Regions from separate parts of the Agrobacterium sp. rho-8.1 genome, predicted to be linked through region 2. Evidence: predicted binding sites of a transcription regulator. Region 2 holds the regulator's gene; each other region holds the start of a gene.

Region 1 (10,807 bases), 800 kb from region 2:
CTGATGTTCTTTTGCACGGGAATGCGGGAGACAATCTTGTGTTACGAGCGCGGGATTTGCTACGTAAAGCAGCGGGTCCGGACACGTCGTCGGTCGCCATCCATCTTGAGAAAAATCTCCCTGTGTCTTCCGGTATCGGCGGTGGCTCCGCCGACGCAGCAGCTACGATACGGGGGCTTTCCCGCCACTGGAGCGTAGACCTATCGGACGTCAAGCTCGCAGACATTGCTCTGAAACTTGGGGCAGACGTGCCGATGTGCCTGGCCAGCAGACCGCTGATGGCGCGCGGAATCGGTGAGGACATCACCATCATCGATGACATGCCTGTGTTGCCGCTCGTTCTCGTCAATCCGCTGAAGGGTGTCTCGACGCCCGAGATTTTCAAACGTTTGACGGATAAGAGCAATCCCCCGCTTGGAGCGCGCGGTGACGGGACGTGGATAAATTTCATCGGGAAAAGCCGCAATGATCTCGAGCCGCCTGCGCGGGTCGTTTTACCGGATATCTCCTTGGCATCAGATCTGTTGGCGAATGCGGGTGCCGCCATCGTGCGGATGTCCGGTTCCGGTGCGACTTGCTTCGGGATTTTTGCGACAATCGAAGACGCCGAAACGGCAACCACATGTCTTCGCCAGCAACGGCCAGACTGGTATGTTCAGGCAACGAAAACCATAGGCGGATTTGCGAGATGACTGTTGAACGAGCGTTTATTCCCGTCGGTATCGCGGTTCTGACCGTGTCCGATACCCGTACACTTGCCGACGACAAATCAGGCGATACGCTGGTTGCCCGCATTGCCGAGGCTGGGCATGCACTTGTGGACCGCGCTATCGTCGCGGATGACAAAGTGGCTATAGAAGCGCAGGTGCGACGCTGGACGCTATCCGATGAGATCGACGTGGTCATTACCACTGGCGGCACAGGCTTTACCGGACGCGACGTGACGCCCGACGCACTGGAGCCCATGTTTGAAAAGCGGATGGATGGCTTTTCAGCGGTGTTTCACCGTATTTCCTATGACAAGATCAACACATCCACCATCCAATCGCGCGCGACGGCGGGATTGGCGAATTCTACCTTCATCTTCGTGCTACCCGGCTCTCCCGGTGCGTGCAAGGATGCGTGGGATGGGATTTTGAAAGCGCAGCTGGATTACCGCCACATGCCCTGCAATTTCGTGGAAATCATGCCGCGTCTGGACGAACATCTGAAGCGCGGTCAGGCTTAGGGCCGACTAGCGGGCTGAGCGCAGCACCCATGATGGAATCAGTTCGGCGCTGAGGCGACGGGTTTTCTGCGATTTCGGGAAATGGTCGAGCCTCATGCCGGACTTGGCAATCGACAGCGCTTCGGGCTTCCCTAACAACAGACCATATTCCAGTGGCGGTCTGCGCTGGACGAACCGCGATAAAAACGATGGGCGATAGTGACGCGAAGGTGCAAAGCGCGCAGGAAGCTTGCTCAGCGCCATGTATTCGCTGATATCCGCGATCCAGCCGCTTTGCGGACGGCTACCCGGTTCCATCATCAATATCCACTCGCCGCGCGCCGAGGCGATGATATCCTTGATGTCCCATTCCGTATGAAAGCGGCAGCCCGCGGCCTCGGCCACACGCGACGATCCGTCGCTGGAGGCATGATCGAGTACGATGACGTCACTGATCAACCCCTCCACCGCGCCCGAGACGAGCGTAGCGAGAGTATGAGCAAGCTCCGGCTCCTGATCCCGGCATTCCATGATGATTGTCAACATATGTCTATCAGTGTGTGATCCCTGGAGAGCAATAAAACAGAAAAACCTGCGCCGCTACCATAATTCATCGATGAGATTCCTACCGCAATGCAAAAGAAATAGCTATCACGCGTTTCCGCATTTTGTTCTTGTATTGTTCTCATGATTGATCTAAGAATCATGACATCCACAAAGCTGGTTCAGGCCGGTCAGGAGCATCCAGATGAGACAACACGTGCTTTCCGGGCAGGCTGCATTCCAGCCGGGCCATACGCCAGATATTGCCAATGCGCTGGCCGATGCATCCGGTCTTCGGATCGAGATCGATCGCCGTCGCGGGCGTGGTGCGGGCATCAATCCCGGTGGGCGTTTCGAAGCCCTTCAGCATGAAGCCGTTGATGATGGCTGGCAGATCATAGAGGAGCTCCCTGAGTTTCGCACCGAGGTGCAGGTGGAAAAACCGCGCACGATCATTACGCGCAACGATTCGCCAGACATTCCCTTTGACCGGTCCATCAATCCTTATCGAGGATGCGAGCATGGCTGCATCTATTGTTTTGCGAGACCCAGTCACAGCTATATGGGCCTATCCGCCGGACTGGATTTCGAGGCCAAGCTGTTTGCCAAACCGGATGCCGCAAAGCTGCTGGAACGGGAACTTGGCAAGCCGGGATACAAGGCAAGGGTGATTGCCATCGGGACCAACACCGATCCTTACCAGCCGATCGAGCGGGAATGGCGCATCATGCGGCAGATCCTCGAGGTGTTGGCAAAAGCAGAACACCCCGTCGCCATCGTCACCAAATCAGGGCTGATTACCCGCGATATCGATATCCTCGCCCCCATGGCCGCGAAAGGGCTTGTGAAGGTCGGTATTTCGGTGACGACGCTGGACCGGAAGCTTGCCCGCAGCATGGAGCCTCGTGCCTCCACGCCCACCAAGCGGCTGGAAGCGATCAAGACGCTGACAGATGCGGGAATACCCACCGCCGTCATGATGGCGCCTGTCATTCCAGCGCTGAACGATCACGAAATCGAACGGGTGCTGGAAGCCGGAAAAGCGGCGGGAGCAACGGAAGCGTCCTACGTGCTGCTGCGACTGCCGCTGGAGGTCAGCCCCCTGTTTCGCGAATGGCTGCTGCGCAACTATCCGCATCGCTACCAGCATGTCATGTCGCTGGTGCGCTCCATGCGCGATGGCAAGGACTACGACGCCGAATTCGGCAAGCGGATGAAGGGCGCCGGTCCCTACGCATGGCAGATCGGTCGCCGTTTCGAAATGACGACAAAGAGGCTTGGGCTCATCCGCCGTGGCCTTCATCTTCGCGACGATCTGTTTATCGCGCCCGGAGGTGCAGGCGTGCAATTGTCACTGCTTTGATAGTCGAGGCCAATATGTTGGTTGAAATCTCGGCGGGCGTTACGAAATTGCGCTTGCCGCCCAATCGGAAAAGCCTGAAATCGGAGATCGGTTCTGGCTGATATTCAAGAATACCCCTAGCGTCTATGCCCTGCGCTACGGGTTGTATGCCCCCGGTGATCTGCCGCCTCGCATGGGTTTGCTCTTTCCGCCCCGATGGAAGAGCTTGGAGGTCATGAGACCTCAGCCAGCACCCCTCCGCCCCGTGGGTTGCTGCACACCCTGCGACCGGGGGCTTGCAGGAGATCGGTTGCCTGTGTCAGTTTCCGCCAATGAAACGACGCACAGCATCCGATTCTCCTGCCCTCTTTGACTTTGCAAACACCGGCCCGGATTTCAGTCTGGAGCTTGAAGCGAAACAGCGTGGTGAGTGGCCGGTGGCCGGAACGGATGAAGCCGGGCGCGGCCCGCTGGCCGGACCCGTCGTTGCCGCCGCCGTCATTCTCGATCCCGACAACATTCCCGATGGGCTAAACGATTCAAAAAAGCTGTCCAAGGCGCGTCGTGCGTTTCTGTTTGAGAAGATTCTGGAAACATCCATCGTTTCCATCGCCTCATCCGGACCTCTGCTTATCGACCGCATGAACATTCTGAAGGCCAGCCTGGATGCCATGCGCCGGGCAGTGCTTGGACTTCAGACTGCGCCCGCTCTGGTGCTGGCCGATGGGCGTGATATTCCGCCCGGCATTTCCTGCCTCGGCAAAGCGGTCATCAAGGGCGATGCGCGGTCGGTTTCGATTGCCGCCGCCTCCATCGTCGCGAAGGTGACGCGGGACAGGATGATGGAAAAGGCCGGATCAATCTATCCGGCCTATGGTTTTGAAGCGCATGCGGGATACGGCACACCGGCACATCTGCGCGCGATCGAGACCAATGGCGCATGCCCGCTTCACCGCATGAGTTTCCGTCCCATGCGGATGGAGTGAGCGCGGTCTATCAGCCAGCGCGCCTCATCTCGTAAACACCATGATCGCGACCCTGCGATCCCAGTTGGGCCAGCTGGAATTGCTGCAGAAGCGTCCGCAACTTTTCGCTTTCGCTTGCCAGCGCCGATGTCGCGGAGGTCGTCTCTTCCACCATCGCAGCATTCTGCTGGGTGGTCTGGTCCATCTGATTGACGGCTGTGTTGAGCTCCGCCAAACCCGTTGCCTGCTCTTGAGCGGAGGAGGCAATTGCGCCCATGTGTTCGTTCATGACGGTCACATGGCTTTCGATGGTTTTCAACGCATCACCAGTCTGTCGTACGAGATTGACGCCGTTCTCGACTTCGATCGACGACTTGCCGATCAATTCCTTGATTTCCTTGGCAGCTTTGGCAGACCGTTGTGCGAGTTCACGCACCTCCTGGGCCACGACCGCAAAGCCCTTGCCTGCTTCGCCTGCACGAGCGGCCTCAACACCAGCGTTGAGCGCCAGAAGATTGGTCTGGAACGCGATCTCGTCGATAACGACGATGATGTTGGAGATTTGGCCTGACGATTGTTCTATCCGGTGCATCGCATCGACAGCGGTCGCGACAACATCACCCGACACTTTGGCTGCGCGGTTTGCTTCTGTTGCTGCACCGCGTGCTTCGTGCACACGTTTGGTGGAGTTACTAACATTGACGGTGATCTGATCGAGAGCGGCAGCGGTTTCCTCCAGCGTCGCGGCCTGTTGTTCCGTCCGTTTCGACAGGTCAACCGATCCATCCGCAATTTCGCGTGTACCGTTGTTCATGGCGTCAATGGAATGGGCGATTTCCGACATGGTGGCGCCCAATTGCTTGAGCGATCGGTTGAAGTCTTGACGCAACGGTTCAAAATCCGGCGCGAAGACGTCATTGATCTGGAAGGCGAGATCGCCGGATGCCAAGCGTCGCAGGCCATCCGCCAGTCCAGATGTGGCAATCCGCAGTCTTTCCTCTGCGTCAGCTTCGGCTTTCTGCTGGGTGGCAAGACGCTCGATCTCAGCTTGCTGGCGGTTTGTTTCCGTCTGCGCTTCCAGACGTTTGTTCTCGATAGCGCCCTGACGGAAGACCTCGACAGCTCCCGCCATCGAACCGATCTCGTCTTTTCTGCCACTTCCAGGAATGGTGATATCCGTGTCACCATCCGAAAGACGCCGCATCACACCAGTCATCCGCACCAGCGGTCTGGCGAGATGGAAATTTCCGAAGAGAGCAGCGCCGACGCCGATGGCAAGCGCAATACCGAGTGAGATGTAGTTGATCGTGATGGCGGATTCGACAGTCTGCTTTGTGAATTCACCCTCACCCTGGACATCTTTTTCCATATCATCCACTGCGGCCTGCAACACGCTCTTTGCGTCACTAAACGCCGCTAGTTCATCACCGACAAAACTTGACCGCGCTTCCTCAGTCTTTCCATCTGTCAGCAGGGCCTTGACGTTGTCCCAGCGCGCTTCTGACAGTTTCCATTTCTCATCGAATGAGGCGAAATACTTTTTGTCCGCCTCGTCAACGAGATAACTCTTATACGTACGCAAATCCGCATCTAGCGCCGTACGTGATGCCTGCAATTCTCCTTCAAATCGTGGCCAGCCATCGGGTGTAGACGTTAAGATCGAGCCTTGCGCATTGCGAACATCGCCGAGTTCACCTTTAATCTTGCCCAACAAAATAAAGGATGGAACGCGGCTATCCACGATGGTGTCGATGCCGCCCCTGATCTGGTTGAAGGAGGAAATCGAGGCCATTCCCTCCACACCTGCAACCAACAACATGACACCTGAGAGACCAGCAAGAACAACACCAATGGATAGTTTCATAATAGTCCCTCAAAGTGGATATCTGACGATGCAAAGGCAGTATTTCTTCATCCAAGACTTGCTAGTGGACGAAGGCTGGAATTCGCCGAACATTGCTATAAATACAATCCGCGCCCTGAATGCGTAAATATATTGCTTTTTAATTATTGATATTTCATTAAATTTCATTTTATTAATATAGTGGATCCTTCTTCCTCTGCTGCAACTTCACATACGAAGCAACACCGAATAGTCAGCCCCGAGCCACTTATGAACTTCTTGGGCAAGGGATAGCACAGAGTATCTGCGATCAATTCTCACCGCTATCAACGCGCAATACACAAATGAAAAACCCCGCCGATTGCTCAGCGGGGCTAAAGATCTTCGAAACGGGTGCGGCTCTAACGCCGCCGACCGTATGTTCTTAATTCAAGCGCGTCTTGACTTCGCTCACCGCAGTGCTGAAAAGCTTGGCCTTTGCAGCAGCGTTGGTCTTTTCAGCAAGAATCTTCTCAGACGCGGCAATCGCAAGATCGACGGCGGCGGAACGGACGGCGCCAATCGCGTCTGTTTCCGCCTGTTTGATCTTCTGTTCCGACAGAGCGTTGCGACGGGCGACAAACTCTTCCGTCTTCACCTTGGCTTCGGCGGTCAGGGCAGCCGCTTCGCGTTCTGCAGCCGCAATGATATTGGCTGCATCGGCTTCGGCTTCCTTGCGCTTGCGCTGATATTCGGCCAGCAGATGCTGAGCCTCTTCACGCAGGCGCTTGGCTTCAGCGAGTTCTTCCTTGATGTTGCCAGCCCGCTCATCAAGCGAGCTTGCCAGCATGCCTGGCACCTTGAGATAGGCAATCAGAACGAAGAAAAGGATAAGACCGACGAGGGCAAAAAATGTTGCATCGAACGCCATATCAAGCTCCCTTCACAACGGATACGGCGGCCACTGCGGCCTTCGCATCCGTATCCTTGACCTTGAGGCCGATCAGCTGATCGACGATCGCGGTCGCGGTTTCCTCGGCAATGGTGCCGACGTCGGCAAAGGCCTGCTGCTTGATCGTTTCAATGCGCGCTTCCGCCGCTGCGACCTTTTGGGAAAGGTCAGCTTCGATTGCGGCGCGATCTGCATCTGCCTTGACTTTCGCGGCGTCGCGGGCGGCAGCGGCAATGGAACCGGCCTTGGCGCGCGCCGCGCTCAATTCTTTTTCGTAGGTTTCGATGGCAGCGTCTGCCTCGGCTTTGAGCCGGGATGCTTCATCGAGGTCCTGTGCGATACGGCCGTGACGGTCTTCGAGAATTCCGCCAACGCGCGGCACGATGACCTTCTTCATGAGCACGTAGAAAAGGCCGAACGTAATGGCCAGCCACAAAAGCTGGGATGCGTAAGTGGACTGATCGAACGGTGGAAACACAGGCGACCCGTGACCGGCATCCTGTGCCACTCCGGTTTCCGTGTGTGTTACTTCCGGGGCGGTCTGACCGATAGCCGGAGTTCCGGTATTCGTTTCACTTGTCGCCGGTGCTGACTGGGCCAAAGCCTCGGTCACGAACATGCTCACCTCCAGGGGTAGTGCAAATGCGAAGGATCACGGCACGCGGTGCGAGCCGTGATCCATACCTGATGCCGATATTAGACAGCGAACAGGAGAAGGAGAGCGACGAGCAACGAGAAGATGCCCAAAGCTTCCGTAACGGCAAAGCCGAATACCAGACGGCCGAACTGGCTGTCAGCGGCAGACGGGTTGCGCAGTGCGCCCGACAAGAAATCGCCGAAGATACGGCCGAGAGCGAGGGACGTACCAGCCATGCCGAGGCATGCGAGACCTGCGCCGATGTACTTTGCTGCTTCCGCTTCCATGTTAAGCTCCTTAGAATGGGTTGTTGCGGCTATTTTTGACACCCGGTTTCCGGGGCCAGCGACTTTACTTCTCAGTGACCGCCATGCACGGCGTCGTTCAGGTACATGCAAGTCAGTACCGCGAAGACGTATGCCTGCAGGAAGGCGACGAGAAATTCCAGACCGGTCATTGCGACCGTCATGATGAGTGGCAGGATTGCGCCACCGATACCAAGCGCGCCCAAGGCACCCATGGAAGCGACGAAGCCCGAGAAGACCTTCAGCGTGATGTGACCGGCCAGCATGTTCGCAAAGAGACGAACGGAAAGGCTGATCGGACGCGACAGGAAGGAGATGATTTCGATCGACGACACAAGCGGCAGAAGAACCGCTGGAACACCCTGCGGCGCGAAGATGCCGAGGAAATGCAGGCCGTGCTTATAGAAACCGTAAACGACGACAGTTCCGATGACGAGGCACGACAGTGCAAAGGTCACGATGATCTGGCTGGTGACGGTGAAGAAGTATGGGAACATGCCCAGAAGGTTTGCCGTCAGAACGAACATGAACAGCGAGAAGACGAATGGGAAGAAGACCATTCCCTTCTTGCCAGCACCTTCGCGCAACATGGAGGCGATGAATTCGTAGGACATTTCAGCAACGGACTGCATACGGCCAGGAATCAGACCGCGGTTGGACGTTGCGAAATACAGAAAACCGGAAGCGGCAGCGACAGTGGCAACCATGAACAGAGACGCGTTGGTGAACGAAAAATCCACGCCACCGATCTCAATCGGGATGATCGGCTGTACAATGAACTGATGCGTCGGATCGTTTGCCACCGGCTGCCCTCTTTACCTGTTGCCGCGCATGACGGCACTTAACTGTCTATGGAAAGGAGCGAATTAGTCGCCCTGCTCTCCACCCTTGTCTTTTCCCAGTCCACCTTCGAGAAGCGGCGGCTTGGCCACCACTCCAGCGGAACGCAAAACATTCAGCACCCCTGCACAGAAACCCAGAAGAAGAAGAACGATCATCCCCCACGGTGACGTGCCCGCAAAATGGTCCAGAAGATAACCCAGCATCGCGCCGACGATGACTGCGGAAATGAACTCGGAGGAAAGCTTGATCGCCATTGCGAAACCCTTGCGGGTCTCCGCTGCGTTCTGCTCCGTCCGCGCTTCCGCGTCGTCCTCCGCCTTCACCTTTGCCAACTCATTGGCAAGGCGCTTGCGGCGCTCATCCAGACTATCGTTACGGTTGCCGGTCATGGCCAAATCCCCACCCTTTGTCTCCATACTGGCATTGCCAGAACTCTTTGGAGTTGTAAACGGCAGGGCTTCAAGCCTGTTCCAGCCCGCTCTGAAGTCGCGCGCAACATAGTTTTAGGGACTTCTCTAGTCAAGGCACCGGAGGCGCTTCACGGAATACAAATTTATCCAGTCAAAACAGAGACTTGCTTTAGATTTTAGAATTTAAGGCCGCAATGGCGTTCGGAATCGGCAATTTTCGTGACGTTATCCCGGTAAAAACCCTGTAATATCAGCTCCAACCACCGCCATAGGTGCGATAGAAGACGTGAAGACCAATTCTGCCGACCTTTTTCATGGATTTGCCCCATGCCGGACGGACGTAGACGGCGTGATAATGGGTCGCGGACCCAACTTCTGTCAGCCAGATCTTGCCCGCAGAGGTCGCCATGGCCACTTCGCGTGCCATCTTCCAATGACGTTCGGAGTTGATCCGGTCCTTGATATTGTCGCAGGCAAAGGAAAACTGGCAACGATTGCGCCAATCCTTGTTCTGATAGACCACGCCGCAGATGGTTTTCGGATAGGACGGATTGCGGACGCGGTTGAGGATAACCTGCGCCACGGCCGCCTGTCCCTTAACCGATTCGCCACGCGCTTCGAAATAGATGCCGGAGGCGAGGCACTGCTGCTCGGCGGCGGAAAAGACCTCTGCCGGAAGCGGCGTTGCCGCCCAGGCGTGGTCATCGGACGCGATCTTTGGAATAAAACGGCCTGCCTCAGGCTTCTTCAAAATAGCGTCGAAAGGCGAATCGCGCGCGAAATCCGGCTCGGCGGGTGCATAGGCGGTGGCCAGAACATCAGCGGTGCGGTTGGTGATCAACTCGGCAACCATGGGCGAGACGTTCTTTTCGACCTTCTTGTCGTCACGGCGGAAGTAGAAGGAGGCAAGCTCGATGTCCTTGCTCTTCTTCCACTTCACGAATGCGGTACGATCGGTCCCCTGCAAGGGCTTGGTGTCCAGCATGCTGGTGCGGTTGAGAACGGAGCCTGCGGTAAAGGCTTTCGGTGGCTGCATGATTTCGGTGGAGACGACACGGCCCTTTTTGGCAGCACGATTGACGCGGTCGCTATCGGGGCTGGTCTCCTTGCCGTTCTTACCGGTGACAAAGGCCACCTTCCGACCGTCTGCCGTGATCATCCCGGAGCCGCTCAGGGCAGGTGCAGCATCGGCATTGTTGAAGGCGAGCGAAGCGTTATGGACGGAACCCGCTGGCGAGTTGGTCAAGACCATGCGCCATTGTTCGCTTCCGGCATCGAGACCTGCCAGCATTGATGCAAGATCGGCGCGCGCAGCGAGAGAGGGAAAGGCCAGCCATGCGGCGAGACCGAAGATGACAGGCGATGTCCATTTTTCAAACGAAAAGAAGAACCCGCGACGCGATACATTTTTCGAACGCAAAACCCGCACTCCGGCACACAGACTCAAACAGTTGGTATGACCGGATAATCTCTCATTAACCTTGATGCTTGGTTAACGGTACTCGATCGTGACGTTTCACGTTAACGTGTGACCTTACGAAAAACGCCACCCTTCTCTCGAAGAATGGCGCTCGATAGCTGTCAAAATAACAGGATGGATCAGATCACGACGTGAGATCCGAGTTCGACCACGCGGTTTGCTGGCAGGCGGAAGTAGTCGGACGGGTCTGCCGCCGTTTCAGCCAGCCCGATGAACAAACGGTTCTGCCATCCCGGCATACCTGACTTCGGATCGGGAACGAGCTTTCGTCTGCCCAGATAGAACGATGTCGACATGATAT
Region 2 (10,807 bases):
TCAGGGTCTGGTCGACATGGATCTGGCTTTCAGCATCGAAACCACCCAACGCATCGAAGATTTCCGTGTTGACGGCTTCGACTGCCTTTTCGACACCCTTACCGAGATAACGCTTGCCACCGTCGCGCAATTCGACGGCCTCATGCGCACCCGTCGACGCACCCGATGGAACCGCCGCACGGCCAAACGACCCGTCTTCGAGATAGACATCGACCTCAACAGTCGGGTTGCCACGGCTGTCGAGAATTTCGCGTGCGATGATGTCGGTAATGGCTGTCATGATCTCTCCCTTTGGGACTGGAACAGGATATTCAGTTGCCTGTCTTAGAGCGCATACTAAAAACTGTGAAGCGCTTTTACGATGCGTGGCGCGATAAACAGAGCGTCGGGATGACGACTCGATTGGATTTCCTCAGTCGCTTTAGACGACCATCAAGAAATTACAATGACGGCGCCCGTTCAGGCGCCGGTAGTCCATAAAAGTCGATTGAGGCCAAAACCCGTCAGGCCGATTTCGCGATGTCGTCGAAGGCCAGAAGTTTTTCCAGAAGCTTGGGCATGTCTTTCAAATGAACCATGTTAGGGCCATCCGAGGGTGCATTGTCCGGATCTTCGTGCGTTTCGACGAACAGACCGGCAATCCCGACTGCGACGGCGGCGCGCGACAGCGTTTCCACGAATTCCCGCTGTCCACCCGTTGAGCCGCCCTGCCCGCCCGGCTGTTGAACCGAATGGGTCGCATCGAACACGACAGGCGCGCCGAGCGATGCCATGATAGGCAGGGAGCGCATGTCGGACACAAGCGTGTTGTAACCGAACGATGCGCCGCGTTCGCACAAAAGCACATTCGGGTTGCCGCTATCGTTCAACTTGGCCAGAACGTTCTTCATGTCCCAGGGCGCTAGAAACTGGCCCTTCTTGACGTTGATCACGCGGCCTGTCTTGGCGGCGGCAACTAGAAGGTCCGTTTGTCGGCTAAGGAAAGCAGGGATTTGCAGAATGTCGATGACAGGCGCGACAGTGGCGCACTGCTCTTCCGTGTGAATGTCGGACAAAACCGGGAAGCCGAATTGTTGTTTCAACTCGGAAAAGACCTCCAGTGCCTTCTCTATCCCGATGCCTCGCTGTCCCGACAGAGATGTGCGGTTAGCCTTGTCGTAGGAGGACTTGTAGACCAGACCTATCCCAAGCCTACCGCAAAGTTCGGCGAGGTTTTCCGCAATCATGAAGGCATGATCACGGCTTTCCATCTGGCAAGGGCCAGCGATCAGCGAGAAACGCTTCGTGTTGGAGAATGTGACCTGTCCGGCACCTTCGCCGACGACGACATCAAGATTGTTGCGAACGCTCATCATAACTCCTCGAAAGCAAATATCGCGCCCTGGCCGGAAGCTGGCTGAACCAGCACACGAGCGCCCTTACGCGTGTATGCAACGCCATTAGCAGCAAGCACGGCTGCTGTCACGGCGAGATCGGATACCGAAAAGACAATTGCCTCACCGTTCAAACCCGGACCGATACTTTGCGGAGGTGCGTCAAAGAAATGCTGGGCTGCCGCCGGTCTGACAAGCCGAATGCCAACGCTCGACGCCTGGACATAAAGTTCTTCCTCACCTTCACCAACGGCCGTTGCATCGAAAACCAACTCTATCAAGCGCGTGAAATTGCTTGGCTTGTCTGCGCTCAGAACGACTTGATGAATACCGGTGACGCCATTTTTGTGGCGCTCGAGGTCAGAGCGATCAGCCGGAAGTGCTGCTATGCGCTGACACGAAAAAAAGAAGACGTCACTCGCGTTGTCGCCCGCGAAGGCCAGTCGAAAGCTTGCCTGCGAGGTATTGCCATCCGGCAATGTAACGGGACGACTGAATGAAAAAGGATCTCCGCCGGATAAACCTGCCGCAATAAAATGCTCGTGATCCGAATCGGCATTCTCGCTCTTGGCAACAAGGGCAGACATTCCGTTCTGGCCACGCTGATCGCGAAAGCGTTTATCCTTTGAGACGAAGGCGCTCCCGCTCATCGCATTCATCGAATACGTACCGGCATCGCTGATTGCCAGTGGCTCCAAATAGGTTCCATCTTTCAAAAAGACACAGGCGTTCTCTGTGCCGAAGGGATGTTTGGCACTCGCAGAGACGGTAAAACCGAGTGAGGAAAGGCGTCCACGTGCGTCTTCCAAGCTCGAGACCGGCAGGACAAGATGATCGATGTCGCGACTCATTTGGAAATCCACATCCTGTTATCGGCGACAAACAACGTCCTAGCCGCATAACATTTCCTACAGGATGATTATGTGACGCGCAAAGACACACAATGACAGGAACTTTACAAAATTTTAGGGGATTGCAGAACACATATGGAACATATAGTGTTCGTTCTGTATTTGTTTCGCGAATCTTCGCCTCGAAATCCAAGGGTATTGTCCATGCTCACGCGCAAACAGCAGGAATTGCTTCTCTTCATTCATGAAAGAATGAAAGAATCAGGCGTGCCCCCCTCCTTCGATGAAATGAAGGATGCACTCGATCTCGCCTCGAAATCCGGCATTCACCGGCTGATAACAGCCTTGGAAGAACGCGGGTTCATTCGCCGGCTACCGAATCGTGCACGCGCGCTCGAAGTCATCAAGCTTCCTGAGTCCTACACTCCCCCAGCAAAGCCACCACGCGGGTTTTCACCAAGCGTGATCGAAGGTAGCCTTGGCAAGCCAAAAGCTTCGGAGCCTCCTCCGCCAGCCAATGACGTGATGTCCAACGCCGTCAGTGTTCCTGTCATGGGACGCATCGCAGCAGGCGTTCCCATCTCAGCCATTCAGAACAATACGCACGACGTCGTCGTGCCCTTGGATATGCTGGGTTCGGGCGAGCATTATGCGCTTGAGGTCAAAGGCGATTCGATGATCGAGGCAGGAATTTTTGACGGCGATACCGTCATTATTCGCGACGGAAGCACAGCAAGCCCCGGCGATATCGTCGTTGCCCTCGTGGATGATGAGGAGGCGACATTGAAGCGTTTCCGCCGCAAGGGTGCATCCATTGCATTGGAAGCTGCAAACCCGGCGTACGAGACACGTATTTTCGGACCGGATCGCGTAAAGATTCAGGGCAAGCTGGTCGGCCTCATTCGCCGTTATCACTGAGCAAATTGCAAGTTTTGGTTCGCGAAATTCTTTGGCGTTTTCTCGTAACAGCGTGGCCCCCGCTGCGCTGGTGTCATCCCAAATCGCTATCGATGATTGAACCTTGACCTCGATGGTCGCGTGATCGCGGTTTGCATCGCGTGATCCTGTCACGTCACCGCCCGTGTGTTTGGCGACTACAATGACGTTACGGGCCGCATGACGATTTGCGCCTTTGGATGTTTTTTTCAGCGATGTTTTATGATTGCCTCTGCCCCGGAATTCATGTCGAAGACACCCATTTTTCAGACTAGACCGGATTGCGCAACATCAAATAAATTGAAGTCTTTGATCTCGTAGGTCGTCTGTATCAATCATGTGACCTGCGATAACACAGTCCTGACAACAGGGGGCTTCGGATGTATGAACTTTACATAACCAACAAGAACTACTCTTCCTGGTCCTTGCGGCCCTGGGTTCTGATGCAAGAACTTGCTATTCCGTTCGAGGAAAAACTGGTGCCGTTTGGCGAGACTGTTCACGACTTCCAGTCGTTCTCGCCAACAGGCAAAGTCCCATGCCTTGTTGACGGTGATCTCACGATTTGGGAATCCGTTTCGATCATCGAATACTTGGGCGAACGGCACCCTGGTGTTTGGGCCGATCACGCGAAAGCACGCGCATGGTCCAGGTCTGCGGTTGCTGAAATGCATGCGGGCTTCTCGGCGCTGCGCAACCAGCACCCCATGAGCGTCGGCTTGCGGATCAAACCACGCCAAATCACTGGGAACCTCCAGCATGACATCTCCCGCATCGATGCTCTATGGCAGCAGGGCCTTTCTGTGTCCGGAGGTCCATTTCTTGCTGGAAAGACCTTCACGGCAGTCGATGCTTTTTTCTGCCCTGTTGCGTTTCGGTTCCAGACCTATGGAACTGGTTTGTCTGAGAAAAGTGAGACCTACAAACAATTGCTTCTGTCTCTTCCATCCATGAAGAAATGGCAAACAGCAGCACTGCAGGAGGTCTGGCGCGATGCCGGGCATGAGGCTGAAGCGCGAGCGTCTGGGGAGTGGCTGGAAGACTTGCGCACCACATAGGTGAATGGTCCCGCGCGGGCACCTATTGGCCGACAGACAGCATCTGCTGGATATGGTCAGGCAGTGCGTCATCGTAGCTCTTGCTGCGCCAATCGTAGGTGCGATGCGTCGTCCAGAGACGGCTCTGTCCCTGCATTGCAGCTTCGGCACGTGCGATGGGTTGATCCTTCCGTCCAAGCCAAAGTTCGAGGGAGCCCGTGCGTCGTAATGTATCGGCGCTGATGAGAAGGGCACCGGAGCGACACGCGGAAAACGGAGATCGGCGTGTCGTCACCACGATGCTGGCAATATCGCATGCTGTGCCTGTGAAGGCAGTATTAAACACAACGGCGATCGTGACATCCTTGTCCGATTTCGCAACGCACCACATGTCTTTACGGCATGTGAACAATCCGACGGTTGACGCGGCGGTCTCCATGTCTTGCGTGGCATTTCTTCGTTCAGCGTCCGTCAGAGGAATGAAACCCCGAGATGATGGAGCCGTGGTCTCTCCAGCGTCGTCGTCATCCGTTTGCGGCGTGTCCAGAATCTTCGCTCCCACATGCTGAGCTGGCAGCGGCAGTGCTTTTTCCCACTGCTCATAAACGAAACCGGAGCCGCGCTGTTTCGTGGTTGCAACTGCATCTTTTGACAGCAGAGCGACGAGAGAGCCATCTTCGTAAATCAAAACATCCGGCTTGCTGCGCCATTGCTCTGTCACAAGCATCGTCAGCCCAGCGAATATGAAGGGAATCCCGATCAGAGCAAGCCGTGTCCGCAGCAGTGCAATCAGCATGAAGCCGGTCGTCGATACCGCGAGAAACCATCCGTTCTGGCGTCCAATCGTTGTGTCGCCACCCCAGCTCGATACTTCCTTGGCTATCTTGATGACCATCGCCATGCCGTAACCCATGACCTTGAGAAAGGGCCCATCCAGTCCGAACGGCATCAACAGCATGCCGACCAGCCCAAACGGCATGACGATGAGCGACATGATCGGCATGGCGGCAAGGTTTGCGGCCAAACCATAGGCGGTGATCCGGTGAAAATGTTCGATGGAATAGATGGCGGTCGAGATGCCACCGATCAGTGACGTGATGACGACACCACCGATGATGGTTGCCGCTTTGGAGCCCAGTGACAACCACCACGGCGGACGCGCCATTGTCAATCGTTCTCGGTCCCCGCGCCATCTGCTCCAGGCGGCATAACCGGAAACCAGCGCAAGTGTTGCGGCGAAGGACATCTGGAAGCTTGGGCCCATCACCTCATGCGGTGATATCAGGATGATGACGATCGCCGACAGCGCCACGTTGCGCAGGCTGATCGACGGCCTGTCGACCAACACGGCAAACAGCATGATCGACATCATCAACCAAGCGCGTTCGGCTGAAACCGCAAAACCGGAAATGAGATAGTATGCCAGCGTCATCACGAGTGCCGCAAAGGCCGATATTTTCTTGACGGGCCAGCGCTGCGAAAACCCCGGAAACAGGCTGAATGCGGTGCGCAGTCCCACGAAGAAGATACCGGCCGCCAGTGCCATATTGAGCCCCGAGATCGCAACGATATGCGCCAGCCCGGAGACGCGTAGCGCCTCCATCGTGTCATTGGAAATCGCACGTCTCTCATCGGTGACAATGGACGCCGCAAAGGCACCGGCATCCCCTCCGATCAAGTCCCGAATACGCTGAGCGATGTTGCTTCGAAGTTGGTAGAGCCACGTGTCGGCCGTTTGGGTCCAAGTCTTTGTTTCCGACTGTTCCTGACCTGATGGCATAGCCTTTGGTGCGCCATAGAAAAATCCCGTTGCGCCGACGCCGTTAAAAAAAGATGCGAAGGCGAAATCGTTGAGCCCGGGCAATGCAGGACCGGATGGTGGAGAGAGACGGGCTTTTCCGCTGATTGTCTGGCCGATACCAATCGCCTCATGGCGACTGCGCGACACCACGGAGACTTGTTCCGGTGGACGTGTGAGGATCGGGTCGGAGGTGGATTTGAGTTCGATCAGATAACGCCAGTACCCCCTGGCATCCAGTTCTCGACGCTCAACCGTACCGCTGACCGTCGTCGTGACGGGCGTATCGAGAATGACAGTCCCTGCTCGCCTTGCCTCCCAGTCAGAAAGGAGCATACCGGCCAGAACGAGTGTCAGAACCTTGAAAAAAGCAGGCGTCACGCCCGGACGATGATATGTGGCAACGGCCAGGGCGGCCAAGCAAATGGCTAGTCCCAGAAGCATCCATGACGATGGCGTGACAGGAAGGACAAACCAGAAGGCCGCACCTGCCGCGACGAACACCGGGACGAAAAGAAAGCCTTGCCGGTAGGCATCTTCCTCCGCAACGCAGCGACGAATCCATTGGTAGACACGGAAGGTCAGACGTTTCATGCGGTCTGGCGCTTGACCGGATAAGACGACAGCGCCTCTCGAGGTATGCAGCGGGGACAACAAATCATCGAGGTCCGTCTGTGAGACGAAACCCGTTGCTGCAGCACGGATCTGCCGTTTGTCTTCCTGAACGTTCACACGACTGGCGCCCCCTGCCGCAGGGGCTTAGTTTGCAACCTGAAAAGGCAGATTGCAACGGGTTGTGTGATTAAGGAAGCATTGACCTAGAATGAAACAGGATGCCGTAGAAATGCTCCATTTCAGGACTTTGGAATGCCGCGATGCACAATTCGGCCGCTGAATAGCTTGGCTTTATCGCGCAGATCATATAGCTAAATCGCTGACGCTTAAACTGGCTGATGCGTCCCCCGCATCGCCTGCATATTTCGGAGGTATGGTATGACGGAAACTAGCGCGACAGTGACACTCGGCGATAATAAGGTCGATCTTCCTGTCCGGGAAGGCACGATCGGACCTAAGGTCGTCGACATCGGCACGCTTTACAAAAATACCGGTACCTTTACCTACGACCCCGGCTTCACCTCGACTGCGTCTTGCGAGTCCAAGATTACCTACATCGATGGTGACGAAGGTGTTCTTCTGCACCGCGGCTACCCTATCGAGCAACTGGCCGAACAGGGTGATTTCCTCGAGACCTGCTATCTGCTGCTCTACGGCGAACTGCCGACGGCTGCGCAGAAGAAGGACTTCGACACCCGCGTCACGCGCCACACCATGGTTCATGAGCAGATGAGCCGCTTCTTCACCGGTTATCGCCGCGACGCCCACCCAATGGCTGTCATGTGCGGCACGGTCGGCGCGCTCTCGGCGTTCTATCACGACTCGACCGACATTACCGATCCTCACCAGCGCATGGTCGCTTCGCTGCGCATGATCGCCAAGATGCCCACCATCGCGGCAATGGCCTACAAGTACCACATCGGCCAGCCCTTCGTGTATCCGAAGAACGACCTGGACTACGCGTCCAACTTCCTCAACATGTGCTTTGCCGTGCCATGCGAAGATTACAAGGTCGATCCGGTCCTGGCCCGCGCTATGGATCGCATCTTCATCCTGCATGCAGACCATGAGCAGAACGCATCGACATCGACAGTTCGCCTTGCCGGCTCTTCCGGTGCAAACCCGTTCGCGTGTATCGCAGCCGGCATCGCCTGCCTTTGGGGACCTGCCCATGGTGGCGCCAACGAAGCCGCGCTCAACATGCTCAACGAAATCGGTTCGGTTGATCGCATTCCTGAATACATCGCCCGCGCCAAGGATAAGAACGACCCGTTCCGCCTGATGGGCTTTGGCCACCGCGTCTATAAAAACTACGACCCGCGCGCCAAGATCATGCAGAAGACGATGTATGAAGTTCTGGAAGCCACCGGCAATGGTGACGATCCGATCATGCAGGTCGCTCTCGAACTCGAGAAGATCGCTCTGTCCGATCCTTACTTCGTCGAGAAGAAGCTGTATCCGAACGTCGATTTCTACTCCGGCATCACGCTGAAGGCGCTCGGCTTCCCAACGACCATGTTCACCGTTCTGTTCGCGCTCGCCCGCACCGTCGGCTGGATCGCACAGTGGAACGAAATGATCGAAGATCCGCAGCAGCGCATCGGTCGCCCTCGCCAGCTCTACACGGGTGCGGCTAAGCGCGATTACACACCAGTCTCCAAGCGCTAAGCTTGGACCGTTGTAACGAACACAAAAAGCCGGGTGTCATGCCCGGCTTTTTTGATGACTACAGCGGTATCAACAATGCGTCAGTGACGCCTTCATTCCTAAACACTGTTTCAGTTCAGGCGTTTTCAGTGTTGCGCATACGACCTCCGGCGGGCCGATTTCGTGGACTTTCCCGTCGTACATGAAGACGACACGCAAGCAGACATCGCGGGCGAAATGCATCTCCTGGGGCACCATGGCCAGCGTCATGCCTTTCGCTGCCAGTTCGCGCATGACTTCCAGCACTTCTGCTACGAGGAGTACGCGCTTCCACGACACCGCCTGTCACGCGCAAACGATGTGCCGGACTGAGATGAAGCACACATTTCTGCGCCACCGGACGTCTCAGCTTTCGAAAGCGCGGCTGAGTGCACCTGTCTTGAGCCAATAGGTGGACAGTAGTATTTCTGCTCCCACCTCACCCGGCGGGCGTGTCGTTCGCAATCTCTCCTGCACCAGCGCAAAGCCTTCCAGCATTGCCTTCCGCTGAAGCGTATCGGATGACAGGCGTTCCGCCCAACGCAGCATGGAGCCGGCGCGCACGACCTCGTTGATATATTCGGGTACCAATGCGTAGTCCGCAATCAGGTTGGGAAGCGCGCCGGTCCAGGTTTTTATGCGCCTGCTCAGCATCGTGAAAATCCAGTCCGTCTTGTAGACGGATACGAGCGGAACATTGGCAAGCGCGAGCTCCAGAATGACGGTGCCGGATGCAGCGATCGCAGCGTCGGCCTCAGCGAATGCCTTCCATTTGAACGGGGTATCCGTACCGATTTCGGGGCGGATATGATCAGGCCACGACGCGGCAAGCTCACGGATGCGCGCTTCCTGACGGGGAACCGTCGGAAGGACGAAACGGGTCGGCCCGTTGCGATCGACAAAATCTGTCGCAGCTGTTTGAAACGGCTCCATCAAGCGGGTCGTTTCGGTAGAACGCGAACCCGGCAGCAGAAGAATGGTTCTCGGCTGACCTGCGGTTGGCAACGGCCGCGCTGCGCGTGCTTCGCGAACAGCAAGCAGGTCTTTGTCCACACTCAGGCGGTGACCGACAAAAGTGGTCGGTGGCCCGCCCAGGCGGCGCATGGTTTCCGGCTCGAACGGCAAAAGTGCCAGGACGTGATCGACGTAGGACACCATCGCCGGCGCGCGCTGTTCTTTCCACGCCCACACACTGGGGCAGACATAGTTGACGACAGGCAGGTTGGGCATGGCTTTGCGAACGCGCTTTGCCACACGGTGCGTGAAATCCGGGCTGTCGATGATCAACAGAACATCTGGTTTGGCCGCGATGATGGCATTCGCCGTTTCCTTGATTCTCGCGATCAGTTGCGGCAGTTTTTTCAGAACCTGGGTAAAGCCCATGATCGACAATTCCGAGTAATCGAAAAACGAAACAAGACCTTCAGCCATCAGGGCATCGCCACCGACACCCAACAGTTCGACCCGACCTGGATATTGCGTTTTCAAAGCCCGTACGAGATCAGCACCCAGCAGATCCCCGGAGACTTCACCTGCAATGACGGCAAGCTTGAGCACGCTGTCGGTCACATCAATTCTCCCGCAAGTCCTGTATCGATACCGCAGACAAACAATCCCGCCTCGTTTGCTGCCTGCAACATGGCCTCGCGATCGAGCACGAAGGCCCTGCCCGCTTCCACGGCAATGCCGGCAAGCCCGGCCTTGGCGGCGTTATGCACCGTCGATGGGCCAATGGTCGGCAGATCGGCGCGGATATCCTGCTGGGGCTTGCACAGTTTGACCAGAACGCCTTTTCGGCGGCTGGAAATACGACCTTCGGCACGAAGCGAAGCGACACGTGCCAGCATGCCATCGGTGCCTTCAACGCCCTCCAGCGCAACGAGACGACCACCGACGGAAACAGAACCCTGCCCCACGTCGAGCGCCCCCAGTGCAAGCGCTGCCTGCGCAGCCTTGGCAATATCACGGCGATCCTCATCGCTGGGCTCTATCTGTCCCAGAGAGCCGGTTGTCGCCAGCAAACCTGGTGCGATCTCATGGGCGCCGATCACCCGCGCACCTTGCGCCTCGATCAGCCCGATCACCATCTGAAGCACCGTGTCGTCACCGCCGGACAGAAGCGTGCGGATGATCGACGGCATCTTCGCGATCATCTTGAAATTGGGGCGGATTTCCCGCCACTCCGGCCGGTGCGACACAGCACCGGATAGAACGACACGACCTATACCGTGGCTCGCCAAGAGTTTGCCGAGGCTCGACACGTCACCAATGCTGATCGATGCATTTTCGAAATTCGACCAGTCGAGATCCGCATGGTTCTGCAAACGGATGATGAAGGGCGTCTCCCCGGCGTCTCTTGCAGCTTCCGCCACATAATAGGGAAGAAGTCCACTGCCCGCGATGATCGCCAGACGCCCCGCATCCTGTGACACGGGCTATTTTCCCCGGTTGGGCGAAGAGATGGCCCTGTCATTGGCCGCGGCGATGAAGTCGATGATCTCCAATGCCTGC
Region 3 (10,807 bases), 1.1 Mb from region 2:
AATCTCGTGGCACCCAAGGCGCTGGGCATGAAGACGGTGCTGCTGGTGCCGCGCAATCTCGAAGGCGTCATCATGGAGCGCTGGGAAATTCCCGCCGCAAGCGACGAACACATCGATTTCATCACCGATGATCTGACAGGCTTTCTCAAGGCATTGCCGATGACATGACCCGCATTACCGATTTGTCATGCACATTGCTGATGTTTAACTGGTGAAGGCGGAACGGCGACACTACCTTTCCATCAGGGACAGCATTTGAAAGGTACACACCATGACAATTCGTAAATTTGCGCTGACAGCTCTTGGAGCGGCTCTGGTGCTTGGAACGACAGCACCCATGTCGATGGCGGCACCGCGTGGCCCCGGCCGAGACGGCCCGCCCATGCGCCCGGAACTGGCCTATGTCTATCTGCTGAAAACGGCCGATACAAATAAGGACGGCAAGGTCTCCAAGGAAGAGTTCACAGCCCGCCAGGACGCCTTGTTTACCGAGATCGATGCCAACAAGGACGGTTCGATCACGCCCAAGGAAATGCGCGATAATCGTCGGGAGAAGATGGAGGCATACCGTGCCGCCAACCCGCGCCCAGAGCGCGAAGACGCCAAGGGTCCCGATGGCAAGAAGGGTGGCCCGGAACAAGCCGACCGCAAGGGCGAGCCAGGCCGCAAACACGAAGGACGCGAAGGCGGCAAGGGTGGCAAAGGTGGTCCTGGCGGCCGGATGAACGCCATGTTCTCCATGGTCGACACCGATGGCAACGGCCAGATCAGCAAGGCCGAATTCACGGCGGCTGGCGAGAAAATGTTCACACGTCTCGACAAGAACACTGACGGCGTCATCAGCATCGACGACATGCCGGATCGCCCGTTCCTCTGATCCGACCGCTCGCCGAATGACATCCAGCAAAGCCCGCCACGTGCGGGCTTTGTCCGTTTCAGGTCTGCTCTGTTCAAACGCTGTCTTCATGCTATAGCGATGTCTCCTGTTTTCGAAGGATATGACCGTGAGCCTCGCCAGCCTTTTCGCCTACGCCACCGCCCTTTTCATTGCAGCGGCCATTCCCGGCCCGGGCATGACGGCCATCGTGGCGCGGGCTCTGGGGTCCGGCTTTCGCGAAACCTTCTTCATGGGGCTGGGTCTCGTGCTGGGCGATATGGTCTATCTGACCGCCGTCATCCTGGGTCTCGCCTTTCTGGCGCAGACGTTTCAGGAAGCCTTCATGGTCCTGAAGATCGCAGGCGCCATCTATCTTCTTTACATCGCCTGGAAACTCTGGACAGCAGGGATTTTGCCGAAGGATCTGCAGGCGAAGAAGAGCACCAGCATCGCCATGTCGTTTCTATCGGGCCTGCTCATTACGCTTGGTAACCCGAAGACCATGCTGTTTTACGTGGCGCTGGTGCCGACGCTGATCGATATCCGCGTCATCGGCAGCACCGAATACATTACCCTGCTGGCAGTGACCTTCACCGTGTTGATGGCCGTGCTGCTGCCCTATATTCTGCTGGCCTCCAAGGCCCGAACCCTGTTGAAGCGTCCCAGCGCACTCACCATCCTCAACCGCACCGCCGCCGGGATTTTAGCAGCGACAGCAGCGATGATCGCCACCCGCGCGACGTGAAATGATCGTATCGGCAACGCGGCGATTTTGAGAACGATATACCAGGAAAGATGCTACATACGCATTCTCGTTCTCTAGCGTCATCGGATCATTCCTCCTATTCTGCGCAAAATTCTGATGCATTTGCACAATGGGAGCCTGTCATGTCTGAAGCCAGAAAACCGGGACGCGGACGGATCTATTCCTCGATCACGGAGACGATCGGCGACACGCCGCTGGTGCGTCTCGACAAGCTGGCCAATGAAAAGGGCGTGAAGGCAACAATCCTGGCGAAGCTCGAATTCTTCAACCCCATTGCTTCGGTCAAAGACCGGATCGGCGTTGCGATGATCGAGGCGCTGGAAGCGCAGGGCAAGATTACCCCCGGCGTGACGACGCTGATCGAGCCGACGTCGGGCAACACAGGCATCGCGCTGGCTTTTGCCGCCGCAGCCAAGGGCTACAAGCTGATCCTCACCATGCCCGAGACCATGTCCATCGAACGGCGCAAGATGCTGGCGCTGTTGGGTGCCGAACTGGTTTTGACCGAAGGCCCCAAGGGCATGAAGGGCGCGATCTCCAAGGCGCATGAACTGGCCGAAACATTGCCCAATGCGATCATTCCGCAGCAATTCGAGAACCCGGCCAACCCGGATGTGCACCGCAGGACGACGGCCGAGGAAATCTGGAACGATACCAATGGTGACGTCGATATCTTCATTTCCGGCGTCGGCACGGGCGGCACGATCAGCGGGGTCGGCCAGGTTCTGAAATCCCGCAAGCCTGAGATCAGGGTCGTGGCCGTCGAACCCGCCGACAGCCCGGTTCTCTCGGGCGGCACCCCGGGCCCACATAAGCTTCAAGGCATCGGCGCAGGCTTTGCGCCCAACGTTCTCGATACGAAAATCTACGACGAAATCATCACCGTCACCAATGACGAAGCATTCGAAACTGCCCGCCTCGTTGCCCGCCTCGAAGGTGTGCCCGTCGGTATTTCCTCCGGTGCTTCACTTGCTGCCGCCATCAAGATCGGTGCGCGGGACGAGAATGCCGGCAAGACCATGGTCGTGATCATTCCGTCGTTTGCCGAGCGATACCTGTCGACGGCGCTGTTTGAGGGTTTGGAGTTTTGAGGGTTTTTTTGGTTCTTTGATGGAGCGTTGAGGGTGAGGTGCGCTCCGTCTGCCGATGCGGATTCTTATTAACGTCGCGGATGCGGCTTACCCCCCTCTGCCCTGCCGGGCATCTCCCCCACAGGTGGGGAGATCGAAGCGCGGTTAACTCTCGCTCCTCTTGAACGTTGAAGATGAGGCGGCTGCGGGCTCCGTGCTTCCACCCATCCTGTCAAAAACACCGGCCAGCCTTTCACGCAAGCTTCGCCGTTCACGCGGCAGCATCTGCCCGTGGTTTGCTCTCTTCTCAGGGTCCACGGCCTTGTCGGCCATGGTATTCGGACGGGGCGCTGCAAGCTGCCTCGTTGGGGTAGAATAGTATTGGCACCTTTCAGCGCCCCGTTCAGCGGTTTGTGCCCGCCTGCGATCCTCTTGCCACGGCTGGCGCATCCCGGACGGCGAAGGGCCGAAACCCTGCCGGTTGACCGGTCGGACATGTTCAAGGTCCAACCCTTCACCTCCGGGCAGCGGGGGCTTCGTTGCCGAAATGCCCCGCCTGCCAGTTCGGCCACATCTGCCCTTTCTCCCCTGTCGAGGATGTCGGGCAGATGCAGCGTTTGCCTGTGTACCGCCTGACTTTCGCTTCAAACTCCTCGCGGTCGCGTTCGACCAGGAGCCGATGAGCTGTCGGTACACCCGGCGGCGGGCGGACAGGAGCGGCAATGCCTGGATCTCGAAACCCGTCAGGATATTCGAGGCAGGCATGCCGATCCGGTCCGAACATCTGGCGCGGTGCACCGGCCGGTCCGAAACCGGTGCCACGCCCCACCCGTTGCCGCCGGGGGGATTCGCTGCCGGACCCCGGCGATGAGGGGTTGCGTACCCCTTCACCACCAGCGCCGGTCCCGCCTCGCCGCAACGCCTTGCGGTGTATCCGAGGGCGGAACGGGACAAGTGTGCGGGCGATTCGCGACCCGTGGAGAAAACTGCGGGGGGATTTTTTGCTGTTTTTCTCGGTTTTTTGGTAAGGTATTGATTTGGTTGGGAAGTATTTTTGGTGTGGGTGGTTGGGCGCACATCGTGAGACTTGAGGGTGGGGCTTACCCCCCTCTGGCCTGCCGGCCATCTCCCCCTCAGGTGGGGAGATCGATTCGTGGTTGGCTCTCGGCCATCTTTACCGTTGCGGATAGAGCGGAGGGGCATGCGGTTTGCCGATCTCCCCCCTTGAGGGGGAGATGTCCGGCAGGACAGAGGCGGGTGAGTGGCTGGCACGGCGGTTACCGTATATTACCGACCTCGACCTCGCTCACGCCGCCGCCGTCAAACGCTCACCTGCGATACGATAGGAAATCGCTTCCGCCAGATGAATGCGGCCAACGGTCGACTTGTCGTCCAAATCGGCCAGGGTGCGGGCGACCTTGAGGATGCGGTGGTAGCCTCGGGCGGAGAATTTCAGTTTTTCGGCGGCGTCGCGGAGGAGTTGCAGGCCTGGCGCATCGGGTTCACCGAATTTTTCGATCAGCGCCGTGGAGCAACGGGCATTGGTGCGGATGCCGTTGAAACCGGCACTCGCGAAACGGTCCTGCTGCAGATCACGAGCGCGGGCCACGCGACGCGCGACATCGGCGCTGGCTTCGGCCGCCATGGGGCGGATGAGGTCGGCCGCTGAGACAGCGGGGACCTCGATGCGGATATCGATACGGTCCATCAGCGGGCCGGATATGCGCTGTTGATAATCGGTCAGGCAGCGCGGCCCTCTGGCGCAGGTAAAGCCGGGTTCGCCCGCCATGCCGCATTTGCACGGGTTCATGGCAGCAACCAGTTGGATTTCTGCGGGATAGCTGACACGGTGATTGGCGCGGGCAATGATGCATTCTCCGGTTTCCAGCGGCTGACGCAGCGCATCCAGAGACTGGGGTGAAAATTCCGGGAACTCATCGAGAAAGAGCACGCCGTGATGGGCAAGCGACGCCTCTCCGGGTCGCGCCCGCAGGCCACCGCCGACAAGGGCTGCCATGGTGGCGGAATGATGCGGGGTGCGGAACGGGCGACGATCCGACAACTTGCCACCGGAGAGTTGCCCAGCGATGGAATGGACCATGGACACTTCCAGCAATTCCGCAGCCGACAGCGGCGGCAGGATGGAGGGAAGGCGCGAGGCGAGCATGGATTTGCCCGAACCGGGCGGACCGACCATCAGGAGATTATGCCCACCAGCGGCGGCCACCTCCAGCGCGCGCTTGGCACTTTCCTGCCCCTTGATATCGGCCAGGTCAGGCAGGTTGGCGGGATGCGCGCGGATGGCGGGAACAGGACGTGAGAGGCGCTGTGTTCCGCGAAAATGATTGACGAGAGCGATCAGGCTGCGCGGAGCGAGAATATCGAAATTGGAACCGGCCCATGCGGCTTCTCCACCACTGTCTGCCGGGCAGATCAGCCCTTTGCCCTGCCCGTTTGCGCCGATGGCGGCCGGCAGCGCGCCGGACACGGCGCCGATGGTGCCATCCAGATTAAGCTCGCCCAGAACGACATAGGAATCCAGCGCATCGGCGGGAATGGCACCCAAGGCGGCCATCAAGCCCAGCGCGATGGGCAAATCGAAATGACTGCCCTCTTTTGGCAAATCAGCCGGAGCGAGATTGACCGTGACTTTCTTTGCTGGAAGCGCCAGACCAGAGGCATGCAGGGCCGCCTGCACCCGCTCCCGGCTTTCGGCCACGGCCTTGTCCGGCAGGCCGACGATCTGCATCCCGACCTTGCCGGGTGCGACCATGACCTGAACTTCGACGGGCACGCCCTCTATGCCCTGAAATGCCACCGTATTGACGCGCGCGACCATCTAAGCCCCCAACAGGCGGACTTTAGAAAACGCGCAATCAAGCGTGTAAGTGTCCGCCCATGCAACCTTGCACAACGCAAACCAGAAAACAAGAACAAGAAGTGAACAATTTCACTTGGCACGTGCAAAAATGGCGCGTCCTTGTGAGAGCGTCACACGCCGGTTGAGCCGAAGCCGCCGGTGCCACGGGCCGTATCGGAGGTCTCGCTCACCTCGAGAACCGAAACGTGGGTGACGGGTGCTATAACCATCTGGGCGATGCGCATACCACGCTCGATCACGAAATCCTCTTGGCCCAGATTGGCGAGGATGACTTTGACCTCTCCGCGATAATCGCTGTCCACCGTTCCCGGCGAATTGAGGCAGGTGATGCCGTTCTTGATGGCGAGGCCGGAGCGTGGGCGGATTTGCGCCTCAAAGCCCTTCGGCACTTCGAAGATGAAGCCGGTGGGCACCAGCGCGCGGGCGCCCGGTGTCAGCACCAGCGGCGCGTCCCCGGCGACGGCGGCGCGCAGATCCATGCCAGCTGCTCCCAACGTCTCGTAGGAAGGCAGCTCGATGCCCTCTGCATGGTCCAGACGAACGAGATTGAGGGCGGGACGATTTTGGTTTTCTTTGGTCATGCGGCATTAGTTTTCCGTTGCAGGGCCAAGGTCAATTGCAAAAGCGGCCCCGAAACGCTAGATACCGCGCAATTCCACAGGATTTGTTTGATGCCCGAAACACTCGCAGAGGCGGTTTCCCGCCGCCGCACCTTCGCTATCATCGCGCACCCGGACGCCGGTAAGACGACGCTGACCGAAAAGCTGCTGCTGTTCGGCGGTGCCATTCAGCTGGCCGGTGAAGTGAAGGCGAAGAAGGATCGCATCCAGACGCGGTCCGACTGGATGAAAATCGAGCGCGAGCGCGGCATCTCGGTCGTGACCTCGGTGATGACGTTCGAATATGACGACAAGGTCTACAATATTCTCGACACGCCGGGCCATGAAGACTTTGCTGATGATACCTACCGCACGCTGACGGCGGTGGATGCAGCCATCATGGTCATCGATGCTGCCAAGGGTATCGAACCGCGGACGCTAAAACTGTTCGAAGTCTGCCGCATGCGCGACATTCCCATCATCACCTTCGTCAACAAGATGGACCGCGAAAGCCGCGACATCTTCGAAATTCTCGATGAGATCGAGGAGAAGCTGGCGCTGGACACGGCGCCGATCACCTGGCCGATCGGTCGTTCGAAGAGCTTCTGCGGCTCCTATTATCTGGCCAGCAACATGGTGCGTGGCTCTGACACGGAAGTCGAGGCAACCCAGGCCAATGGTCCTCAGGACGTGGCCAGCCGGTTGCCGGAAAACGAGCGCGCGGCCTTTATCGAGGAAACGCAGCTGGCGCTGGAAGCGTGCCGCCCGTTCAACCGCGAGGCCTTTCTGGAGGGGCATCTGACACCGGTCTTCTTCGGCTCAGCACTGCGCAACTTCGGCGTTCGAGACCTGATCAACGCTCTCGGCGACATTGCGCCGCCACCGCGCGACCAGGTGGCCGATACGAGAACGGTTCACGCGGCCGAAGAAAAAATGACGGCCTTCGTTTTCAAGATTCAGGCCAATATGGACCCCAACCACCGCGACCGCATTGCTTTCGCGCGCATCTGCTCCGGAAAGCTGGAGCGCGGCATGAAGGCGCGGCTGGCGCGCACCGGCAAGCAAATGGGCCTGACGGCACCGCAATTCTTCTTCGCCTCGCAGCGTCACATTGCCGACACGGCCTTTGCGGGCGATGTGGTGGGTATTCCCAACCACGGAACCCTGCGCATCGGCGATACGCTGACCGAAGGGGAGAACCTCGTCTTCCAGGGCGTGCCGAACTTCTCGCCGGAAATTTTGCGCCGTGTGCGTCTCGAAGATGCGATGAAGGCGAAGAAGCTGAAGGAAGCGCTGCACCAGATGGCCGAAGAAGGCGTCGTGCAGCTGTTTTCACCCGAGGACGGCTCCCCGGCCATCGTCGGCGTCGTCGGTGCGTTGCAGCTGGATGTTTTGAAGGAACGGCTGATGGGCGAGTATGGCCTGCCGGTTTCGTTCGAAATGTCACGTTTCTCGATCTGCCGCTGGATATCGTCGGATCAGGCTGCGGATATGGAAAAATTCCTGACCGTGAAGCGCGGCGATATTGCCCGCGATCTGGATGGCGACCCGGTGTTTCTGGCGCAGGATGCGTTCTCTCTGCGCTACGAGTCCGAACGCTATCCAGCTATCAAGATGGCCGCGATCAAGGAGTATCACGTCGCCAAGGCGGCGTGAGTTTGAATTTGGCTTAAGGTCGGCGGTTGGTGTCAGTGGGCTTGGCTTACCCCCCTCTGCCCTGCCGGGCATCTCCCCCTCACGTAGGGAGATCGACTCGTGGATGGCGCCCGACCATCTCGAAGGCTGCGGATAGAGTGAGGAGCATGCGACTTGCTGATCTCCCCCCTTGAGGGGGAGATGTCCGGCAGGACAGAGGGGGGTAAGCCCCACCCAATGCCGCCTAAATCATGCGTTTTTTCTACGCCATTTCAGCCATGAGCGTCGCGTTTGCGCTCGATGGCGTCCCAGAGCAGGCTGGCGACATCGGCGCCGCCGAATTTCTTGACTTCGCGGATGCCCGTGGGTGACGTGACGTTGATTTCCGTCATGTAATCGCCGATGACATCGATGCCGACGAAGAGGAAGCCGCGTTCGCGCAATGCTGGGCCGATGCGCTGGCAGATTTCCTTTTCGCGCGCCGTGAGCTCTGTCGGTTCAGGGCGGCCACCGGCGTGCATGTTGGAGCGGGCGTCGTTTTCCGCAGGCACGCGATTGATCGCACCGACAGGCTCGCCATCCACCAGGAGGATGCGCTTGTCGCCCTTGCGAACGTCGGGCAGATATTGCTGGGCGATGTAGGGTTCGCGGAACATCTGGCCGAACATTTCCAGAAGCGAGGAGAAGTTGCGGTCATCGCGGGTGGAGTGGAAGACGCCAGCGCCGCCATTGCCGTAGAGCGGCTTCAGGATCATGTCGCCCATCTCCTCGCGGAAGCGGGCGATCTCGCTCACATCCTTGGTGATGAGTGTCGTGGGCATGAGATCGGCGAATTCGGTGACGAAGATCTTTTCCGGCGAATTGCGCACCCATGCCGGATCGTTCACCACCAGCGTCTTGGGGTGGATACGCTCCAGGAGATGGGTGGAGGTGATGTAGGCCATGTCGAAGGGCGGATCCTGGCGCAGATGAATGACATCCATGGTGGCGAGATCGACGCGCTCCGGTTCGGCCAAGGAGAAGTGGTCACCCTTGATGTCGCGCAGTTCCATCTGCTCGACCGTGGCGTAAATCTTGCCATCGCGCATCGACAGACGATCCGGCGTGTAATGGAACAGGCGGTAACCGCGGGCCTGGGCCTCAAGACTGATCGCAAAGGTGCTATCACCAGCAATGTTGATGCCGGAGACATGATCCATCTGGATCGCGACGTTCTTGATTTTGGCCATGCGCAGTTTCCTTTTGAAAGCCCGAAATGTGTAGGGCAGGCAAGCTTCAAAGGCAACTGCTACGGAGTGGCGTATCTATGAGTTTTATTGACGGCTTCGCGGCTTAAAGCGACGGGGTTTTGGCTGGCAACAGCTTGTTCTTCAAGCGGTATGCAAAGGCGATCGGCGAAGGGAAAGGGCGGCGCAGGAAGGCAACTTTGCGCACGTAAGTATCCACCCGCCATGTGGCCCAGGTGCCGGCCTTGAAATAGGCGACGTCGCCCGCACCGAGGTGATGCACGGAGCCGTCTTGCGCCGTGACATGCACCTCGCCCTCGACGATATGGACGGTTTCGTCCCAGGCGAAGAACCAGCGGAAGGTACCAGCCGTACAATCCCACAGAGCAGTATAGGCGGCGCGATCTGCGCTTCTGGAATGGTCTGCCATGCGGGCAACGGGTTCGCCTGCGATGATCCAGTCCGGGTTGATGGGGGCTGGCTGCATGTTCAGGCCGCTGGAAGCAGCTGACACGACGGTCTGCGTCCGCCCGGCACTCCTGGTGCGCGGCATCAGCGGCACGGCGCGGGCCGCCATTGCAGCCACACTTGCGATCATGACATGAAAAACCATATTGCGTCCCCACCTTGCAATGGAAACGCCTTAGCACATATCGAGTAAGAATGCTCTTCCTTAAATTGAGACAATTTTAACGACGTGCATTTCCAGCCGACTTTAATGGGCCGCGACGAGCTGCTCCGCTGGCTGACGCGGCATGACATCGGCGCTGGTCGTGATGCGCTTGCCGGTCTCATTGTCGAAGAAATGCAGCTTTTCGCGCGCAATCGCCAGCAACATCTCCTGCGGCATCTCGGTTTCGGAGGCGCAAGCCACAGTCAGAACCTGATCGCCCACCATGCCATGGAGGAGACGCTGCGAGCCGAGTTCCTCGATATAATCCACGCGGAAAGGGATGCCCTGTTCACCGGCGCGGGCAATCCGCAGGTCTTCTGCGCGCATGCCGACCGTGACAGGGCCGGACGCCGGGGCATAACCATTGAGCGAAAGAACCGTCGGGCCGATGGCGAGACTGTCGCCGTGCAATTCGCCTGCCAGAAGGTTCATGGCGGGCGAGCCGATGAAGCTGGCGACGAAGGTGGAGGCGGGCTTGTGATAGACCTCCAGCGGCGCGCCGATCTGTTCGATGCGACCGGCATTCAGCACCACCAGGCGGTCTGCCAGCGTCATGGCTTCCAGCTGGTCGTGGGTGACGTAGATGGAAGTGGTGCCGAGGCGGCGTTGCAGGCGCTTGATCTCACCGCGCATCGAGACACGAAGCTTGGCATCGAGGTTGGACAGCGGCTCATCGAAGAGGAAAGCGGCCGGTTTGCGCACGATGGCGCGACCCATGGCAACGCGCTGGCGCTGGCCACCGGAGAGAGCGCGGGGTTTGCGATCCAGATAGGGCTGAAGCTCCAGCATGCGGGCGGCTTCCGCCACACGCGCATCGATCTCGGCCTTCGGCGTCTTGCGGTTTTTCAGGCCGTATTCCAGATTTTGGCGCACTGACATATGCGGGTAGAGCGCGTAGTTCTGGAACACCATGGCGATGTCGCGGTCTGCGGGCTCCACGTCATTGACGACGCGGTTGCCGATGCTGACCTTGCCTTGCGAGATCTCCTCAAGGCCGGCAACCATGCGCAGCAACGTGGACTTGCCGCAGCCCGAGGGGCCGACGAGGACGATGAATTCGCCGTCCTTGATGGATATATC

What was found. Region 2 encodes LexA, which represses DNA repair genes until DNA is damaged. Its sites were predicted from a motif close to TGTTCNNNNTGTGTTCNG; they were not measured.
Region 1: the regulator LexA is predicted to act here: its motif matches at 1,877-1,894, upstream of RMR21_RS02665 (PA0069 family radical SAM protein).
Region 3: the regulator LexA is predicted to act here: its motif matches at 5,643-5,660, upstream of RMR21_RS01055 (YifB family Mg chelatase-like AAA ATPase).

What each region holds. Positions count from the first base shown of each region.
Region 1 is NZ_CP192788.1:533,757-544,563, reverse strand. Features, by position in the region: gene RMR21_RS02680 (4-(cytidine 5'-diphospho)-2-C-methyl-D-erythritol kinase) at 1-692, shown strand, start outside; gene moaB (molybdenum cofactor biosynthesis protein B) at 689-1,228, shown strand; gene RMR21_RS02670 (glycosyl transferase) at 1,235-1,753, opposite strand; gene RMR21_RS02665 (PA0069 family radical SAM protein) at 1,956-3,113, shown strand; gene rnhB (ribonuclease HII) at 3,425-4,078, shown strand; gene RMR21_RS02655 (HAMP domain-containing methyl-accepting chemotaxis protein) at 4,089-5,921, opposite strand; gene RMR21_RS02650 (F0F1 ATP synthase subunit B) at 6,325-6,810, opposite strand; gene RMR21_RS02645 (F0F1 ATP synthase subunit B) at 6,812-7,450, opposite strand; gene RMR21_RS02640 (F0F1 ATP synthase subunit C) at 7,528-7,755, opposite strand; gene RMR21_RS02635 (F0F1 ATP synthase subunit A) at 7,827-8,576, opposite strand; gene RMR21_RS02630 (AtpZ/AtpI family protein) at 8,640-9,005, opposite strand; gene RMR21_RS02625 (cell wall hydrolase) at 9,277-10,446, opposite strand; gene RMR21_RS02620 (potassium transporter Kup) at 10,626-10,807, opposite strand, start outside.
Region 2 is NZ_CP192788.1:1,329,989-1,340,795, reverse strand. Features, by position in the region: gene eno (phosphopyruvate hydratase) at 1-280, opposite strand, end outside; gene kdsA (3-deoxy-8-phosphooctulonate synthase) at 504-1,352, opposite strand; gene RMR21_RS06760 (VOC family protein) at 1,352-2,224, opposite strand; gene lexA (transcriptional repressor LexA) at 2,429-3,142, shown strand; gene RMR21_RS06750 (glutathione S-transferase family protein) at 3,541-4,218, shown strand; gene RMR21_RS06745 (ComEC/Rec2 family competence protein) at 4,241-6,589, opposite strand; gene gltA (citrate synthase) at 6,989-8,278, shown strand; partial or broken gene RMR21_RS06735 (amino acid ABC transporter ATP-binding protein) at 8,348-8,575, opposite strand; gene lpxB (lipid-A-disaccharide synthase) at 8,663-9,865, opposite strand; gene RMR21_RS06725 (LpxI family protein) at 9,862-10,728, opposite strand; gene lpxA (acyl-ACP--UDP-N-acetylglucosamine O-acyltransferase) at 10,732-10,807, opposite strand, start outside.
Region 3 is NZ_CP192788.1:196,125-206,931, reverse strand. Features, by position in the region: gene RMR21_RS01080 (pyrimidine 5'-nucleotidase) at 1-168, shown strand, start outside; gene RMR21_RS01075 (EF-hand domain-containing protein) at 272-877, shown strand; gene RMR21_RS01070 (LysE family translocator) at 1,005-1,622, shown strand; gene cysK (cysteine synthase A) at 1,766-2,734, shown strand; gene RMR21_RS01060 (hypothetical protein) at 3,228-3,542, opposite strand; gene RMR21_RS01055 (YifB family Mg chelatase-like AAA ATPase) at 4,020-5,552, opposite strand; gene dut (dUTP diphosphatase) at 5,705-6,175, opposite strand; gene RMR21_RS01045 (peptide chain release factor 3) at 6,266-7,849, shown strand; gene gshB (glutathione synthase) at 8,101-9,057, opposite strand; gene RMR21_RS01035 (cupin domain-containing protein) at 9,161-9,667, opposite strand; gene RMR21_RS01030 (sn-glycerol-3-phosphate import ATP-binding protein UgpC) at 9,770-10,807, opposite strand, start outside.